Regions from separate parts of the Comamonas aquatilis genome, predicted to be linked through region 2. Evidence: riboswitches for the same ligand, from Rfam matches in the RefSeq annotation. Region 2 holds a riboswitch; the other holds the start of a gene.
What was found. Region 2 has a riboswitch for glycine ahead of ACNAZA_RS14930 (trimeric intracellular cation channel family protein). Riboswitches for the same ligand answer to the same signal wherever they lie in the genome.
Positions count from the first base shown of each region.

Region 1: it holds a riboswitch for glycine, as region 2 does, so the genes downstream of both, gcvT (glycine cleavage system aminomethyltransferase GcvT) here and ACNAZA_RS14930 (trimeric intracellular cation channel family protein) in region 2, are expected to answer to the same signal.

Region 1 is NZ_CBCSIW010000002.1:328,940-336,368, forward strand. Features, by position in the region: gene gcvH (glycine cleavage system protein GcvH) at 1-78, opposite strand, end outside; gene gcvT (glycine cleavage system aminomethyltransferase GcvT) at 209-1,342, opposite strand; glycine riboswitch at 1,423-1,527, opposite strand; glycine riboswitch at 1,553-1,668, opposite strand; gene ACNAZA_RS04510 (Lrp/AsnC family transcriptional regulator) at 2,102-2,557, shown strand; gene ACNAZA_RS04515 (amino acid permease) at 2,684-4,159, opposite strand; gene ACNAZA_RS04520 (ABC transporter ATP-binding protein) at 4,698-5,492, opposite strand; gene ACNAZA_RS04525 (ABC transporter permease) at 5,518-6,402, opposite strand; gene ACNAZA_RS04530 (ABC transporter substrate-binding protein) at 6,525-7,429, opposite strand, start outside.
Region 2 is NZ_CBCSIW010000013.1:13,145-20,573, reverse strand. Features, by position in the region: gene mnmC1 (FAD-dependent 5-carboxymethylaminomethyl-2-thiouridine(34) oxidoreductase MnmC1) at 1-653, opposite strand, end outside; gene ACNAZA_RS14930 (trimeric intracellular cation channel family protein) at 663-1,328, opposite strand; glycine riboswitch at 1,381-1,496, opposite strand; glycine riboswitch at 1,526-1,630, opposite strand; gene ACNAZA_RS14925 (GlcG/HbpS family heme-binding protein) at 1,718-2,212, opposite strand; gene ACNAZA_RS14920 (response regulator transcription factor) at 2,322-2,909, opposite strand; gene ACNAZA_RS14915 (sensor histidine kinase) at 2,906-4,477, opposite strand; gene ygfZ (CAF17-like 4Fe-4S cluster assembly/insertion protein YgfZ) at 4,571-5,527, opposite strand; gene mltG (endolytic transglycosylase MltG) at 5,574-6,566, shown strand; gene tmk (dTMP kinase) at 6,670-7,377, shown strand; gene ACNAZA_RS14895 (DNA polymerase III subunit delta') at 7,374-7,429, shown strand, end outside.

The DNA.
Region 1 (7,429 bases), on a different contig from region 2:
GACGGTGATGCCGACGATGGCTGCATTGGTGTCAGCCGTGTTGATCCATTCGTGTTCTTTGGAATATTTGATGCTCATGGAAAGCTCCAGATGGTGAATTCAGGGAAATCTGTGTTTTGAGAAAGGTCCAGCGCGCACTTTAGCGGCGTTCTGAGCACCGCCGGATGAATTGGCCTGCTCAAACAAGAGGCCGGGCCACGGCAGCGGTTCAGCCTCGGTAATAGTTCGTGGGCACAAACGGCGTGGCCGTGACCTTCATGGGCACGGGCTTGCCGCGCACCATGGCGAAGATCTCGGTATCCAGCGCCGCATAGTCGGGCTGCACATAGGCCAGCGCCACGGGCTGGTTGAGCGTGGGGCTGAGCAGGCCGCTGGTGATATGGCCGATATGCTGGCCGTCCATGTTCTCCAGCACCGCAGGCTCGCGCACGGGAATGCGCTCCAAGGCCAGCAGACCTACGCGCTTGCGCTGGAGCTGCTGCGGATTCTGTAGCTGTTCCAGCACGATGGAAGCACCGGGAAAACCGCCTTCACGCGCACCGCCGCTGCGGCGCACTTTTTGTATGGCCCAGTTCAGCGCCGCTTCCACCGGCGTGGTGGTTGTGTCTATATCGTTGCCGTAGAGGCAAAGACCGGCTTCCAGTCGCAGCGAGTTGCGTGCGCCCAGACCTATGGGGGCGACTTCGGACTGGGCCAGCAGCGTTTGGGCCAGGGCTTCGGCGCCGCCTGCAGGCACGGAAATTTCAAAGCCGTCCTCGCCGGTGTAGCCGCTGCGCGTGATGTAGAGCGCATGGCCTTGCCAGTCAAAATGGCCGCCGGTCATGAAGACCAGCTGGCTCACGCCGGATATCAGGCGCGCCAGCACCGTGACGGCCTGCGGGCCTTGCAGGGCCAGCAAAGCCTGATCGGGCAGGGGAATCACCTCGCAGCGCTGGCCTATGCGCGCCTGGATATGGGCGATGTCGGCCTGCTTGCAGGCACCGTTGACGATGACAAACAAATCGTCACCGCGGTTGACGAACATCAGATCGTCCAGAATGCCGCCTTGGTCATTGAGCAGCAGGCCGTAGCGCTGTTTGTGCACGCCGAGGTCTTGCACGTCCACGGGCATCAGCGTTTCCAGGGCGGCGGCAGCGTCGGCACCGCGCAGCAGCAGCTGGCCCATATGGGACACGTCAAACAGGCCGGCGGCCTTGCGGGTGTGCAGATGCTCGGCCATCAGCCCCTGGGGGTACTGCACGGGCATGGAATAGCCGGCAAAAGCCACCATGCGGGCGCCTAGCTGCTGGTGCAGGGCGAACAAAGGGGTGTGGCGCAGAGGTTGGTTGTCGGCGGCAGTCAAGGGGCAAGCTCCGGTGGTGAAACCAAATGAGTTGCCATGCCCGGCAATTGCAATAGATATCGCATTGCCTGGCGTGGCGGTCTTGCCCTGCTGTCCGCTTTACCTGAGAGATTCACTGCACGCGGGTGCAGCTTGCTCCTTCGGTGGGTGCTGCAAGCGCAGCACCTCTCTCCAGCAAGGAACGCTGTGGGCTGAGCTTCGCTCGCCCGTCAGCGCTTGTCAGTCCTTTTGCCTGAGCGTTCGGGTGCTGCATAAAGGCAGAGCCTGCGCCTTCGGCGGTGCGTTGCGGGTCAAACCCCGTGGGCACTCTCTCCTGACAGCAGGCATTCTAGCCGCCAGTTATTGCGTTGCAACATGGGGTTTGCGCGGGTTTGTACGAGGGTCGTGCATGCCGATCCGGCGGCGCTGGTTGCGAGATATGCGCATAAAAATCGCTTGAACTCCAATGAATAAAGGCGCAAGAAGCTATCAATTGCATAGTCTTCTCCGCGCTTTGCAACGCGGCCCAGAATGCGACAGGCCGCGCCACTGCGGATAAGTGGTGCGGCCTGGAACGGGTTCCGGTGGCGGATCAGACAATCTGGCGCTGACGGTAAACAGCGGGATCACTTGAATGGCTTTGCTGCGTTGGTGAACGCCGCTTCCATGGACTCAACTATGCATGTTGCAGTGCAGAAAAAGCTGCTTTGTTTTCTGCAGATATCGCTTTGCTACAGAAAATTTTGCTGCCAATGCTTAAAAAGCGATAAATTCAAGGCCATGGACACTTTGGATAAAAAGATTCTTGCTGCTTTGCAAGCCAATGCGCGGGCCAGCCTGCAGGAAATCGGCGCCGCCGTGGGCTTGAGCGCCTCTCCCTGCTGGGCACGCATCAAGAAAATGGAAGAAGCCGGCGTGATCGAGGGCTATACCGTGCGGCTCAATCCCCAGGCGCTGGGCCTGGCCGATTCGGTGCTGGTGATGGTGACGCTGGACAGTCACTCCGACAACACGCTGGAGAAATTCGGCGAAGTGCTGGCCACGATTCCCGAAGTGGTGGAGGCGCATCTGGTCTCGGGCGAATACGACTATCTGCTGCGCATTGTCGTCAAGGACACGCGTGACTACGAGCGTCTGCTGCGCGAGAAGCTCTACAAGATCAAGGGCATACGCCACAGCCAGTCCAGCTTTGTGCTGCGCACGCTGAAGCGGGCGGATTTGCCGCTGGGGGTCTGAAACCAAAGCCGCAACGCTTGGCGCGTTCTCTGCACCTTGCAGTCATGCGTCCGGAGGCTGGCAAAGCCGGCAAGAAAAAAGGCAGCGCCGTTGCCGGAGCTGCCTTGCTGCATGAAGGAGGCTGAATTAGCGCAGACCTTGCACGTCCATGTCTTTGTACTTCACGATGCGTGTGCCTTTGACCAGCTTGTAGCCCCACCAGATGATGAGGAACAGAGGCAGGCCGATATAGGTGGCAATCGCGCCCACCCAGTCGATCTTGTCGCTGAGGAAGTTCTCGTAGTTCTGGCCCAGGGTGATGATCAGGCACAGCACAAAGGCAAACACCGGGCCGAAGGGGAAGGCCGCTGCACGGTAGGGCAACTGGTTGAGGTCGAAGCCCTGTGCTTCGCAGCCCTTGCGAAAGCGGTAGTGGCTCACAGCAATACCGAGCCAGGCCACAAAGCCGCACATGCCCGAGAGATTGAGCAGCCAGATATAGACCGCCTTGGGGCTGAAGACATTGGTCAAAAAGCACAGGGCCGCGATCACCGTGGTGGCCAGCAAAGCCAGCACCGGCACGCCGCGTGCATTGACCTTGGCAAACATCTTGGGCGCCATGCCTTGGGTGGCCAGGGCATAAAGCATGCGGGTGGAGGCATACATGCCCGAGTTGCCGGCCGACAGCACCGAGGTCAGCACCACGGCATTCATGACGGCAGCTGCCGACAGCAGGCCGGCGCGTTCGAACACCAAGGTGAAGGGGCTGACGGCGATATCGCCCAGGTTGTTGCGCAGCAGCTTGGGATCGGTATAGGGGATCAGCAGACCGATGATCAGGATGGCGAAGACATAGAACAGCAAAATGCGCCAGAACACCTTGCGCACGGCGCGCGGCACGTTCTTGGCCGGGTCTTCGGATTCACCGGCGGCAATGCCGATCAGCTCCGTGCCCTGGAAGGAAAAGCCCACCACCATGGCCACGCCGATCAGCGCGGCAAAGCCGCCGACAAAGGGTGCGTCACCGGCGGTGAAATTGGCGATACCGCCCCAGAGGCCGTCGGGCGAGCCGCCTTGCATAATGCCGAAGATCATCATCACGCCCACGGCGATGAAGACCAGCACGGTGGCGACCTTTATGGCCGCAAACCAGAACTCGGATTCACCAAAGCCTCTGGCCGACAAGGCGTTGAGGCCGAACATCAGGGCCAGGAACAGGGCGCTCCAGATAAAGCCGTCGATGCCGGGGAACCAGTAGGCCATCACCAGCTGCGCAGCCACCAGGTCCACGGCAATGGTCACGGCCCAGTTGTACCAGTAGTTCCAGCCCAGAGCGAAGCCAAAGCCTTCGTCCACGTATTTGGCGCCATAGGTGGCAAACGAGCCCGACACCGGCATGTGCGAGGCCATCTCGCCCAGGCTGGTCATCAGAAAGTAAACCATCAGGCCGACAATCATGTAGGCCAGCAAGGCGCCACCAGGGCCGGCTTGCGAGATGGTGGCGCCCGAGGCCACGAAAAGCCCCGTGCCGATGGAGCCGCCAATGGCGATCATCGACATATGGCGCGCCTTGAGGGAACGGTGCAAGCCACCGTCTTCAGTTTTTGCTTGGCTATCGCTCATGAAAGATTTGTGTTTTTAGCAGGGCGTGCCGCCCAGGATGATCAGGCCGCGCGGGCCTGTGCCATGGCATGCATTGTGCTTAGCCGATGCCGCAAGGCATCCAGGTATCAAGGTGGTCAGCGCGATCGGCGATGACATGCATCGCCCTCAGCGGCTACCGACAGGGTGCAGATTGTGAGCGATTTACGCGCCCGGTGCAGGCGCTGTTGCGCGGTCCGGGCGTGGCGTGCTGCGATCGAGCCTCTGATATTTGCCTAAGTATTTGATTGTTATGGAGTTTTCTGTCTGTTTTTGCCGCTGGCGGAACGTTTGAAGCCTCTAGTCAAATCGTCATTTACGACATAAAAACCAACGACGGATAGGGGTTTCGTCGTGCATTCCAAACTGCTGTTTGGGCGATTGATATGCTCTTATCGTCGAAAAAAATAGCTATATCGTCATTATCAATGGCTGATTAATCATGTTTAGATAAAGAAAAAGCTGCCAACGCCTTGTATATAAGCGCTGGCAGCTTCTGTTTTTATAGCAAGTTGGCGACTCAGCTCAGCAGCAGTGCATCGTCGGCCAGCTTTTCGCCGCGCACCTTCTCGAACATGCGCAGCAGATCGGGCACATCCATCTTGGAGCGCTCTTCTCCGCTGACGTCCAGCACCACCTGGCCCTGGTGCAGCATCACGGTACGCGTGCCCACATCCAGCGCCTGGCGCATGCTGTGCGTGACCATCATGGTGGTCAGCTTGGCTTCCTGCACGATGCGCGCGGTCAGCTGCAGCACAAAGTCTGCGGTGCGCGGATCCAGCGCCGCCGTGTGTTCGTCCAGCAGCAAGATGCGCGAGGGCTGCAGTGCCGCCATCAGCAGACTCACGGCCTGGCGCTGGCCGCCCGAAAGCAGGCCGATGCGGTCGGTCAGGCGCTTTTCCAGGCCCAGGCCCAGGGTGGACAGGCGTTCGCGGTACAGGTCGCGGTTGCTGGCCTTGACGGCTTTGGACAGACCGCGGAAATTGCCGCGTTCATGGGCCAAGGCCATGTTCTCTTCGATGGACAGGTCTTCGCAGGTGCCCGCCATGGGGTCCTGGAACACGCGGGCCACCTGCTTGGAGCGCGACCACACGGGCATGCGCGTCATGTCGATGCCGGCAATCTCGATCTTGCCCTTGTCTACGCTCTGGTCGCCGGAGACGCAGTTGAGAAAAGTGGATTTTCCCGCGCCATTGGAGCCGATCACGGTGACGAATTGGCCTTCGGGAATGCTCAGCGACAGGCCGCGCAGCGCGCGGGTTTCAATGGGCGTGCCGGGGTTGAAGGTGAGTTCCAGGTTTTGTGCATTCAGCATGGTGTTCTCCGCATTTCCTTGGTTCTTATTTGCGCTTGCCGAGTTTTTTCTTGATTTGCGGAATGATCAGAGCGATGGTCACCAGCACGGCAGTGACGAGGTTCAAATCTTGGGCCTTGAGGCCGATGGCGTCGATGTTCAGCGCCGCTGCAATGAAGAAGCGGTAGACGATGGCACCAATCACCACGGCCAGCGTGGCCCAGATGATTTTGCGCGAGGGCAGGATGCTTTCGCCCACGATCACGGCCGCCAGACCGATGACGATGGTGCCGATGCCCATGGAGATGTCGGAGCCGCCCTGGGTCTGCACGAACAAGGCACCCGCCAGACCAACCAGGCCGTTGGAAATCGCCATGCCCAGCAAAATCATGGCGCCGGTGTTCACGCCTTGGGAGCGGGCCATTCGGGCGTTGGAGCCGGTGGAGCGAATCGCCAGACCGCGCTCGGTGGCGAAGAACCAGTCCAGAGCCAGCTTGGCCACGATGACAAAGCCCGTCAGGATGATGGGGCGCATCACATAGTCTTCGATATTGTCCGGCTGCAGCATGGTGAACAGCGTGGGCTCGTTGATCAGCGGCACGTTGGGGCCGCCCATGACGCGCAGATTGATGGAGTACAGACCGATCATCATCAGGATGGAGGCCAGCAGATCCATGATCTTGAGCTTGACGTTGAGCCAGCCGGTGATGAAGCCTGCCAGCGCGCCCGCAGCCGTGCCGGCCAGCGTGGCCAGCCAGGGATTGGTGCCGTGGGCGATCAGGATGGCGCAGACGGCGCCGCCCAGGGGAAAGCTGCCGTCGACCGTCAGGTCGGGAAAGCGCAGCAAACGAAAGGAGATGAAGACGCCCAGCGCCACCAGGCTGAAAATCAGGCCGATCTCAATCGCGCCGAGAATGGAAAATAAAGACATAGAGAGAGCGACAGGCGCGACAAACGTCTAAAAAAATCGGCAGGGCCATGTTAGCCATGGCGCCTGCCGCTGCGCTGGCGCTGCGGGCCCGATAGGCTGCAGCGCAAGTCACAGACCGGGGATTACTTGACCACGGTGGCCGCAGACTTGACCAAAGTCTCGGACAGCTTCACGCCCTGCTTTTCAGCAGCGCCGGGGTTCACGAACAGTTCCATCTTGGTGCTGACTTCAGGCTTGATATCGCCGGCTTTCTCGCCCTTGAGGATGCGCACGACCATGCGGCCGGTCTGCTCGCCCAGATCGCGGTAGTTGATGCCGTAGGCGGCCACGGCGCCGCGCTTGACGGAGTCGGTGTCAGAGGCGACCAGAGGAATCTTGGCGTCCTGACCCACCTTGACCAGCGACTCGTAGGCCGAGACCACGTTGTTGTCGGTGTTGGTATAGATCACGTCCACCTTGCCCACCAGCGAGCGAGCGGCGCTGGAGACGTCCACCGAGCGGGGAGCGGCGGCGGTGACCAGGGTCCAGCCCAGCTTGGGCAGCAGAGCCTGCAGCTCCTTCACGACCACGGCGGAATTGGCTTCACCGGGGTTGTAGACCATGCCGATGCGCTTGGCATTGGGCACGACCTGCTTGACCAGATCCATCTGCTTGTCCAGTGCCAGTAGATCGGACACGCCGGTCACGTTGTTCTTGGACGGTGCCCAGCTGGGAACCAGCTTGGCGGCCACGGGGTCCGTCACGGCGGAGAACACCACGGGCACGGTCTTGGTGGAGGCAATCACGGCCTGGGCCGAAGGCGTGGCAATGGCGACGATGGCATCGGGATTGTCACCCACGAACTTGCGGGCAATCTGGGCGGCGGTGCCGGTGTTGCCCTGAGCGCTCTGGTATTGCCACTTCAGGTTCTTGCCGTCTTCATAGCCTGCGGCCTTCAGCGCATCTTTCACACCGTCGCGCACGGCATCCAGCGCGGGGTGCTCGACGATGGCGGTCACTGCCACCGACTTGGTATCGGCCGCGTAGG
Region 2 (7,429 bases):
CCTTCGTCCTTGTGGCGTGGCTCCCAACGGGGGTTATAGCGGGCTTGCAGCGTTTGGGCTGTGCTGTGTCTGTGGATGTCAAAACCCAGCTTGGTCAGTTGCTCGCGTAGCGTGGGGTCTTCATGGCGTTCGCCCAGCGCCAGCATGCTGCCACGGCGGCAATGCCGGGCCAGATTTTTCAAGGCTTCGGGGCTGGAGAAAGCGTCAGCTTGGCTGAGCAGCAGGCTGTCTGCAGTGAGCGGCTGCTTGCGCAGCGTGTTGTGCATATCGCCTACATGCAGCGTCAGCAGCACCCGGCCGTCTTCAAACGACAGGCGGTGCACACCCGGCAGCAGCCCCCAGCATTGGGCGCCCAGTTGTAGGGCCAGCGGGTGCAGCGCTTCGTCAGCAGCGGCTTGGGACAGGGCGCCCAGTATCTCCTCGGCGGAAGGGGGCTGGGCACTGAGGCCAATGAAGTGCAGCAGGCGCGGGGCTTGCGCATCGGCTTTCCAGGCGGCCCAGATGCGCAGAAAGTTCAGGCTACAGCCAAAACCGGTCTCCAGCACGCGCCATTGCCGGGCTTGGGCCCAGGCTGCAGGCAGGCCGCAGCCGGCCAGAAGCTGGTCGGCAGAAAGAAGGGCGCCGTCCGGCTGCTGTGGATGAAGATAGGGCACGCTTGAAGCTTATTCCCAGCGCTGCTGATAGGAGAACACCGGCAGACGCCATTTGAAGCGTATGGCGGCCAGGCGAAAGGCCAGGCCGCCGGCAAAGCACACGATGGTGCTGATACTGGGGCTGACATCCAGAGCGCGCAGACCCAGGAACATCAGGCACACGGCCAGGGAGACGCTGGCGTACAGCTCGCGGCGGAAGACCACGGGCACCTGGTTGCAGAGCACGTCGCGCAAAATGCCGCCGCTGATGCCGGTGATCATGCCGGCCATGATGACGACGATGGTGGGGTAGCCCAACTCCAGCGCGGTGTTGGAGCCAATCAGCGAGAAGGCGATCAAACCCATGGCGTCCAGCAGCAAAAACACCTGCTTCAGGCGGTGCATATGGCGGGCGATGAGCGTGGTCAGCAGGCCAAAGGAAATGACCAGATATACATATTCGGGGTGCTGCGTCCAGCCTATGGGATAGTGGCCCAGCACCATGTCGCGGATGGTGCCGCCGCCCAGGGCGGTGACAAAAGCGATGACGACCACGCCGAAGATATCCATATTGCGCCGGCCCGCAGCCAGTGCGCCGGACATGGCTTCGGCCGTGATGGCCACCAGATAGATCACCAGCATGACGGTGAAGTTGCTGGCCTGGAACGAGTCCAGCAAGGAAACAGAAGGAAGCATGACAGCCCTGATGGGTTAAACCAGCCATTCACCGCAGCGGAATGTCTGGCGTGCCTCTCCCGCTGTCCTTTGTACCTGAGAGTTGCGCGCGCCAGTCTTGCATGGCGCACTTGCCCCTTCGGTGAGCCTGCAGCATAGGGCTGCGGGCTGCTCTCCAGTTGGCGAATTCATGCAGCCGGTTTATTTGGGCTGCACTGTCTTGACCTGCGGTACGGGGTGCCTGAGCGATTATGGGAGTTTGCGCCTTCGGCGGAGGCATGGCGCTAGGTGTGGCGCCTGCCTCGCTCTCCCGCAGGAAAGCCGTGATTCTAGCCAGTTGAGCGGGTGCTCAAACGCAAAAAAGCCAAGGCCTGGGGCCTTGGCTTATGGAGTTAGCAGGCCGCAGCGGCTTATTGCAGCTGATCTTTCAAGGCCGCCAGGGCTTTTTGTGCGCAGGCCTCGTCCAGATGGCCGCCGGGCGCGCCGGCCACGCCGATGGCGCCAATGACCTCATTGCCCGCCTTGATGGGCACGCCGCCGGCCAGCACCAGAAAGCCGGGGATTTGCGCCAGACCGGCGGCATCGGGGTTGGATTGAATCGTCTTGGCCATGCCGCTGGTCGGGTTGCGCGACGATGCCGAGGTGAAAGCCTTGGCGGTGGCGGCCTTGGGCGTGTGGGCGCCGGCGCCATCGGCGCGGGACAGGGCCAGCAGCACGCCGGCGCGGTCCACCACGGCAGCGGTCACGTTATGGCCGTCGGCGCTGCAGGCGGTCACGGTTTGCTGGGCCAGTTGGGCTGCGGTGGCCGAGGCAATGGAGCGGGTGCTGACCGTGGCGGCCGCAGAGGCGGCGCCGCAGGCCAGGGTGCTCAGGGCGAAGAGGGCAAAAGTGCTCAGGCGATTCATGTCAGGGCTCCAGGGGTTGAAAGCAATGACTGAACTGTAGGAACCCGGGCGCTTGGCGCCTATTCGCAAGCCAACGGACGGCTCTCGGTAGTTTTACCGAGGGTGGGCCTCAGCTGCGGGCCGCGGCAGACAGCAGCAGCCGGGTCTGCTCGGCCACGGAGCCCGTGCCCAGCTTTTCGGCCAGCTTGGCGCGGTGGGTGTCCACGGTGCGTACGGAGATATCCAGTGCAGCCGCGATCTCCTTGCTGCCCAGGCCCTTGGTGATCAGCTCCAGCACCTCGCGTTCGCGCTCGGTCAGCACCTGCAGGTGGTGGCGGGCCTCGTTGCGCTCGGCCTGCCGGGCCAGCGTGGCCTGGGCGCTCCTGATGGCCTCCAGCAGGGTCTGCTCCTCTATGGGTTTGGTCAGAAAGTCGGTGACGCCGGCCTTGAAGGCGCGGCGGCAGGAGTGCAGATCGCCATGGCCGGTGATGACGATGGCGGGCCAGTCCACGCCTTGGGCACGCAACTGCTCGTAAAGCTGCAGGCCGGACATCAGCGGCATGCGCAAGTCCATGATCAGCACGCCGGGTTGGCTGCGGTCCAGATGGGCCAGGCAATCGGCCGGCGAGGCAAAACAGCTTACGTTCAGGTCGTAGGTCTGCAGCAGCAGGTGCAAGGCCTCGCGCACCGAGGCGTCGTCGTCTATCAGGTAAATCATGGAATGGGGTTTTCCGGGGCGGAGCCTGTGGTCGCCAGGGGCAGGGTCAGCACAAAGCAGGCACCTGGCCAGGCAGTGCTCGGGCCGGCGCTGGCGGGTGGCAGATATTGCAGCTGGCCGCCCATGCGTTCCATCAGCGTGGCACACAGCGGCAGGCCCAGGCCCATGCCGCCGCTCTTGGTGGTGAAGAAGGGGTCGAAAATATGCTGGGCCGTGGCGGCGTCTATGCCGGGGCCGTTGTCCCGCACCATGAGACTGACTTGTTGGCCGTCGGCTCGCTGCGCTATCTGTATGGCGGGTTCATCCACCGAGCTCTGCGACAGCGCTTCCAGCGCATTGCGCACCAGGTTGTGCAGCACCTGCTCCAGTGCCACGGGGTCGGCCCAAACACTGCAATCTGCCTGCGCCGGCTCCCATAGCAGTTGGACGCCGGCTTCTCTTGCCGGGCCCTCCAGCAGCAAAAGAGTCTGGGCCACGGCCTGGGACAGATCCAGGCGCTGGGCCTGACTGGGCGTGTTGCTGATGTAGCTGCGCATGCGGCCCAGAATGGCCCCGGCGCGGCGGGCCTCGCGCACATTGGCCTGCAGGGCGCTGGTCAGCAGCTCGCTCTTGCCCAGCTCCTGGGCGCGCAGGGCGGCCTGGCTCTGGCTGAGCAGGGCGGTCACGGGCTGGGCCAGCTCATGGGCAATGCCTGAAGCCATCTCGCCCATGCCGTTGACGCGGGAGGCGTGGGCTAGCTGTGCCTCGTTGGCCAGCAACTGGGCGCGCTGCAGGTGACGGCGTGCCTGCTGGCGGCTTTTCCAGACCAGGGCGCCTAGCCATACCAGCAGCAGGCTGAGTGCGGCGCTGAGCAGCAGGCGCGGCCAGCCCAGCAGAGGCTGGGCCTGGGTCAGCAACTGCACCTGCAGGGGCTGGCCATAGCCTTGCAAGGTAAATCGGCCTATGGGCTGGTAAGTGTGGGTGTCGGTACTCTGTCCCTGGGGCTGCAGCAAAGGCTGTCCGTCGAGGTCGATGCGCAAGCCGGTATGGGGCGGCAGAGTGTCGGCCTCCAGCAAATGGGCGGAATCAATGCGCATGCACAACCAGCCTACGGGTGCTGCTATTTTTTTGAGTAGCAGATAGCGCCCGCGCTGAGCGCTGTCCGGCAGGCTGTCGCTTTCGCCGGGACGCAGCGGTGCCACGGTGCGGGCCGCTGCCGGGCTGCGGCAATCGTCCGAGGTGGGGCTTAAGGCATCACTCTGGGCGGAAGGGTCGGTCGCCACCAGCTCGATCCGCTCTATGCGCGGGTACATCAGCTCGATGGAACGGGCCACCTGCCACATGGCTGTCGGCTGGCCGTTGGGATTCTGGAGCGGGGCCAGTGTGGCCAGCGCCGTGAGGTGGGCCTTGTGCTGGGCGATTTTTTCCAGCATCTGGCGCTGCACGGCCTCGGTCAGCTGCAACTGCTGGAGTTGCTGCTCTGTGCGCTCCTGCCACCACTGAAAGCCCGAGGTCAGCAAAAATACCAGCAGCCAGGCCAGGACGAGCCAAGGCTTGGCGGAGCTAACAAAAATGCGGGGGACTGGCATGGCCGCAGTGTACAAAGCCCAAAGCCGTTCTCTGCAAAGCAAAACGCGCCCCAAAGAGCGCCATGCCAAACCGGGTGGACAAGATGGACGGTTCTAGATGTCCGCCAGCAGTTCGTAGGGCAGGGGCAGGACCTGCAGCGCAGCGCCAGCCGTGGCATCGGCCGCATGGCCTTCGTTGAGGGCTGCGTGGGCAAACAGGTCGTTGCGCGAGGCCGAGGCAATTTGCATGGAGACAATCGCATCCCAGCCGCCCAGAGGCGAAGCGGCTGCCTGGACCACGGTGCCCGTGGCCTGCTCCAGATCTTCGGGCGAAAAAACCTCCTGGCCCACGCTCAGTGCGGTATCGGCATGAACCAGATAGGCGCGGCGCTTGAGCGTGCCGCGAAACTGGCTGCGGGCCACGATTTCCTGGCCGGGGTAGCAGCCTTTCTTGAAGTTCACGCCGCCCACCGACTCGTAATTGAGCATCTGGGGTACAAAAGCATCGACCACGGGGGCCGAGAGCGTGGCCACGGCGCTTTGCACCGTGCCCCACAGCCACAGGGCTTCGGGCAGCGTCTCGCCCGCAGGCTCTGGCGTGCCCGCCGGGGCCAGCCACAGGGCACGGGCCTGGCCGGCTGCTGGGTACAGAGCGATCACCGAGGCAGGGCCCACGTCCTTGCGATCCCAGGGACGGGCTGCGGGCATGAGGGCCTCGGCGGCCGTGCCCGAGAGGCCGTAGAGCGAGAATTCGCCCGTGGCATCGCTGAGCTTGCACTTGGCGCGCAGCACAAACATGGAGAGACGCTTGAGCGTGGGCGCCAGCAGGCTGCGGTCGCAGACCAGCAGGATTTCGTCCTGGCTGCGCTTGAAGCCCACAAAGCTGGCCAGCATGCGGCCCTTGGCGGTGCAAAAAGCGGCCAGGCGCGCGTGCTGCATATCCAGCAGGGCAAAGTCGTTGGTCAGCTGGCCGTGCAGGAAACTGGCTGCGTCTTCGCCTACGGCGCGGATGACACCCAGATGGGAAATGGCGGTAATGCCGTTCAGGGACGGCGTCGATGGCAGGGTCATGGCTGAATTATGATCGGCGCTAGTAACTTATGAATGGATCAAGGTTGTGCGTGCTGTTTTTCGTGCACTGATGGTTTTGTTGCTGCTGGCCGTGTTGGCCGGCGGCGCTGCATGGTGGTGGCTGCATCAGCCCATGACCATGACGGCCAAGACGCTGGAGCTGGAGATCGAGCCCGGAACGCGTCCGCGCGCCGTGGCGCAGCGGGTGGCGGATGCCGGTGTGCAGGTCGACCCGCAGCTGCTGTATCTCTGGTTTCGCCTCTCGGGCCAGGACCGGGCCATCAAGGCCGGCAACTATGAGCTCGAGCAGGGGCTGACGCCTTATGTGCTGCTGCAAAAGCTGGCGCGCGGCGAGGCCAGCCAAAGTGCGGTGACGCTGGTGGAAGGCTGGAACTGGCGCCAGGTGCGCCAGGCGCTGCAGCGCGAAGCCACGTTGAAGCAGGACAGCAGCGAGCTTTCGGACGAGGAACTGATGAAATTGCTGGGCCGCGAAGGCGTGGCACCCGAGGGCCGTTTCTTCCCGGATACCTATACCTTCTCCAAAGGCAGCTCCGATGTGCAAGTGCTGCACCGGGCGCTGCACGCCATGGATAGGCATCTGGCCGATGCCTGGGCCATGCGCGCCGCCAACACCCCGCTCAAATCGCCCGACGAGGCCTTGATACTGGCCAGCATTGTGGAAAAAGAAACCGGCCGTGCCTCGGACCGGGCCCAGATTGCCGGCGTCTTCACGAATCGTTTGCGCATAGGCATGCTGCTGCAGACTGATCCCACGGTTATTTACGGTCTGGGTGCCGCGTTTGACGGCAATTTGCGCAAGCGCGATCTGCAGGCCGACACGCCCTGGAATACCTATACCCGTCCCGGCCTGCCCATCACCCCCATCTCCATGCCCGGCAAGGCTGCGCTGATGGCGGCCGTGCAGCCCGAGCAGACCCGGGCCCTGTATTTCGTGGCCAAGGGCGACGGCACCAGCCATTTCAGCGCCTCGCTGGACGAGCACAATAGAGCCGTCAACCGCTATCAGCGCGGCCAGTAAGCATTGTGGTGAGACGCTTGGCCGTCTCACCCGTTTTGAAGAATCAGAAAAAAAGCACCACGGCCTCACAGCGCTGTCGGTGCTTTTGAAGGAAAGATCCCCCGTGACTACCGCTTCCCCCAAAGGCTTGTTTATCAGTTTTGAAGGCATTGACGGTGCCGGCAAGTCTTCGCATATCGAAGGCCTGGCCCAGGCCTTCAGAGACCAGGGCCGGGTGGTGACGCTGACGCGCGAGCCCGGCGGCACGCCCCTGGCCGAGAAACTGCGCGCCCTGATGCTGCACGAGGCCATGGACCCGCTGACCGAGGCGCTGATTGCCTTTGCCGCCAGACGCGATCATCTGGTGCAGGTGATCGAGCCCGCCTTGGCGCGCGGCGAGGTGGTGATCAGCGATCGCTTTACCGACGCCACCTTTGCCTACCAGGGCGCAGGCCGGGGCTTTGACTGGAATCAGCTATTAATTTTGGAGCGAATGGCGCAGACCGGTACTGCGCTGCAGGCCGATTTGGCCGAGAATTTTCTGCGCGAACCCGATATGACCATCTGGTTTGACCTGCCGGCCGAAGTGGCTGCAGAGCGTCTGGCCACGGCCCGCGTGCCCGATCGTTTCGAAGCCCAGCCTGGCGAGTTCTTCGCCCGGGTGGCCCAAGGCTATGCGGACCGCGCCAAGGCCGCGCCCCAGCGTTTTGCCCGCATCGACGCCAATACCAGCCGCCATGCGGTGTGGCAGCAGGTCACCCAGGCCGTGGTGCGCCGGGGCTGGCTGGCCATTATGGTGGCGAACAAGCCTTTGTCCGAAGGTGCGGCATGAGCGAGGCGCAAAGCGTGCAGCCGGTAGAAACATCGGCGCCCTGGATTGCTGC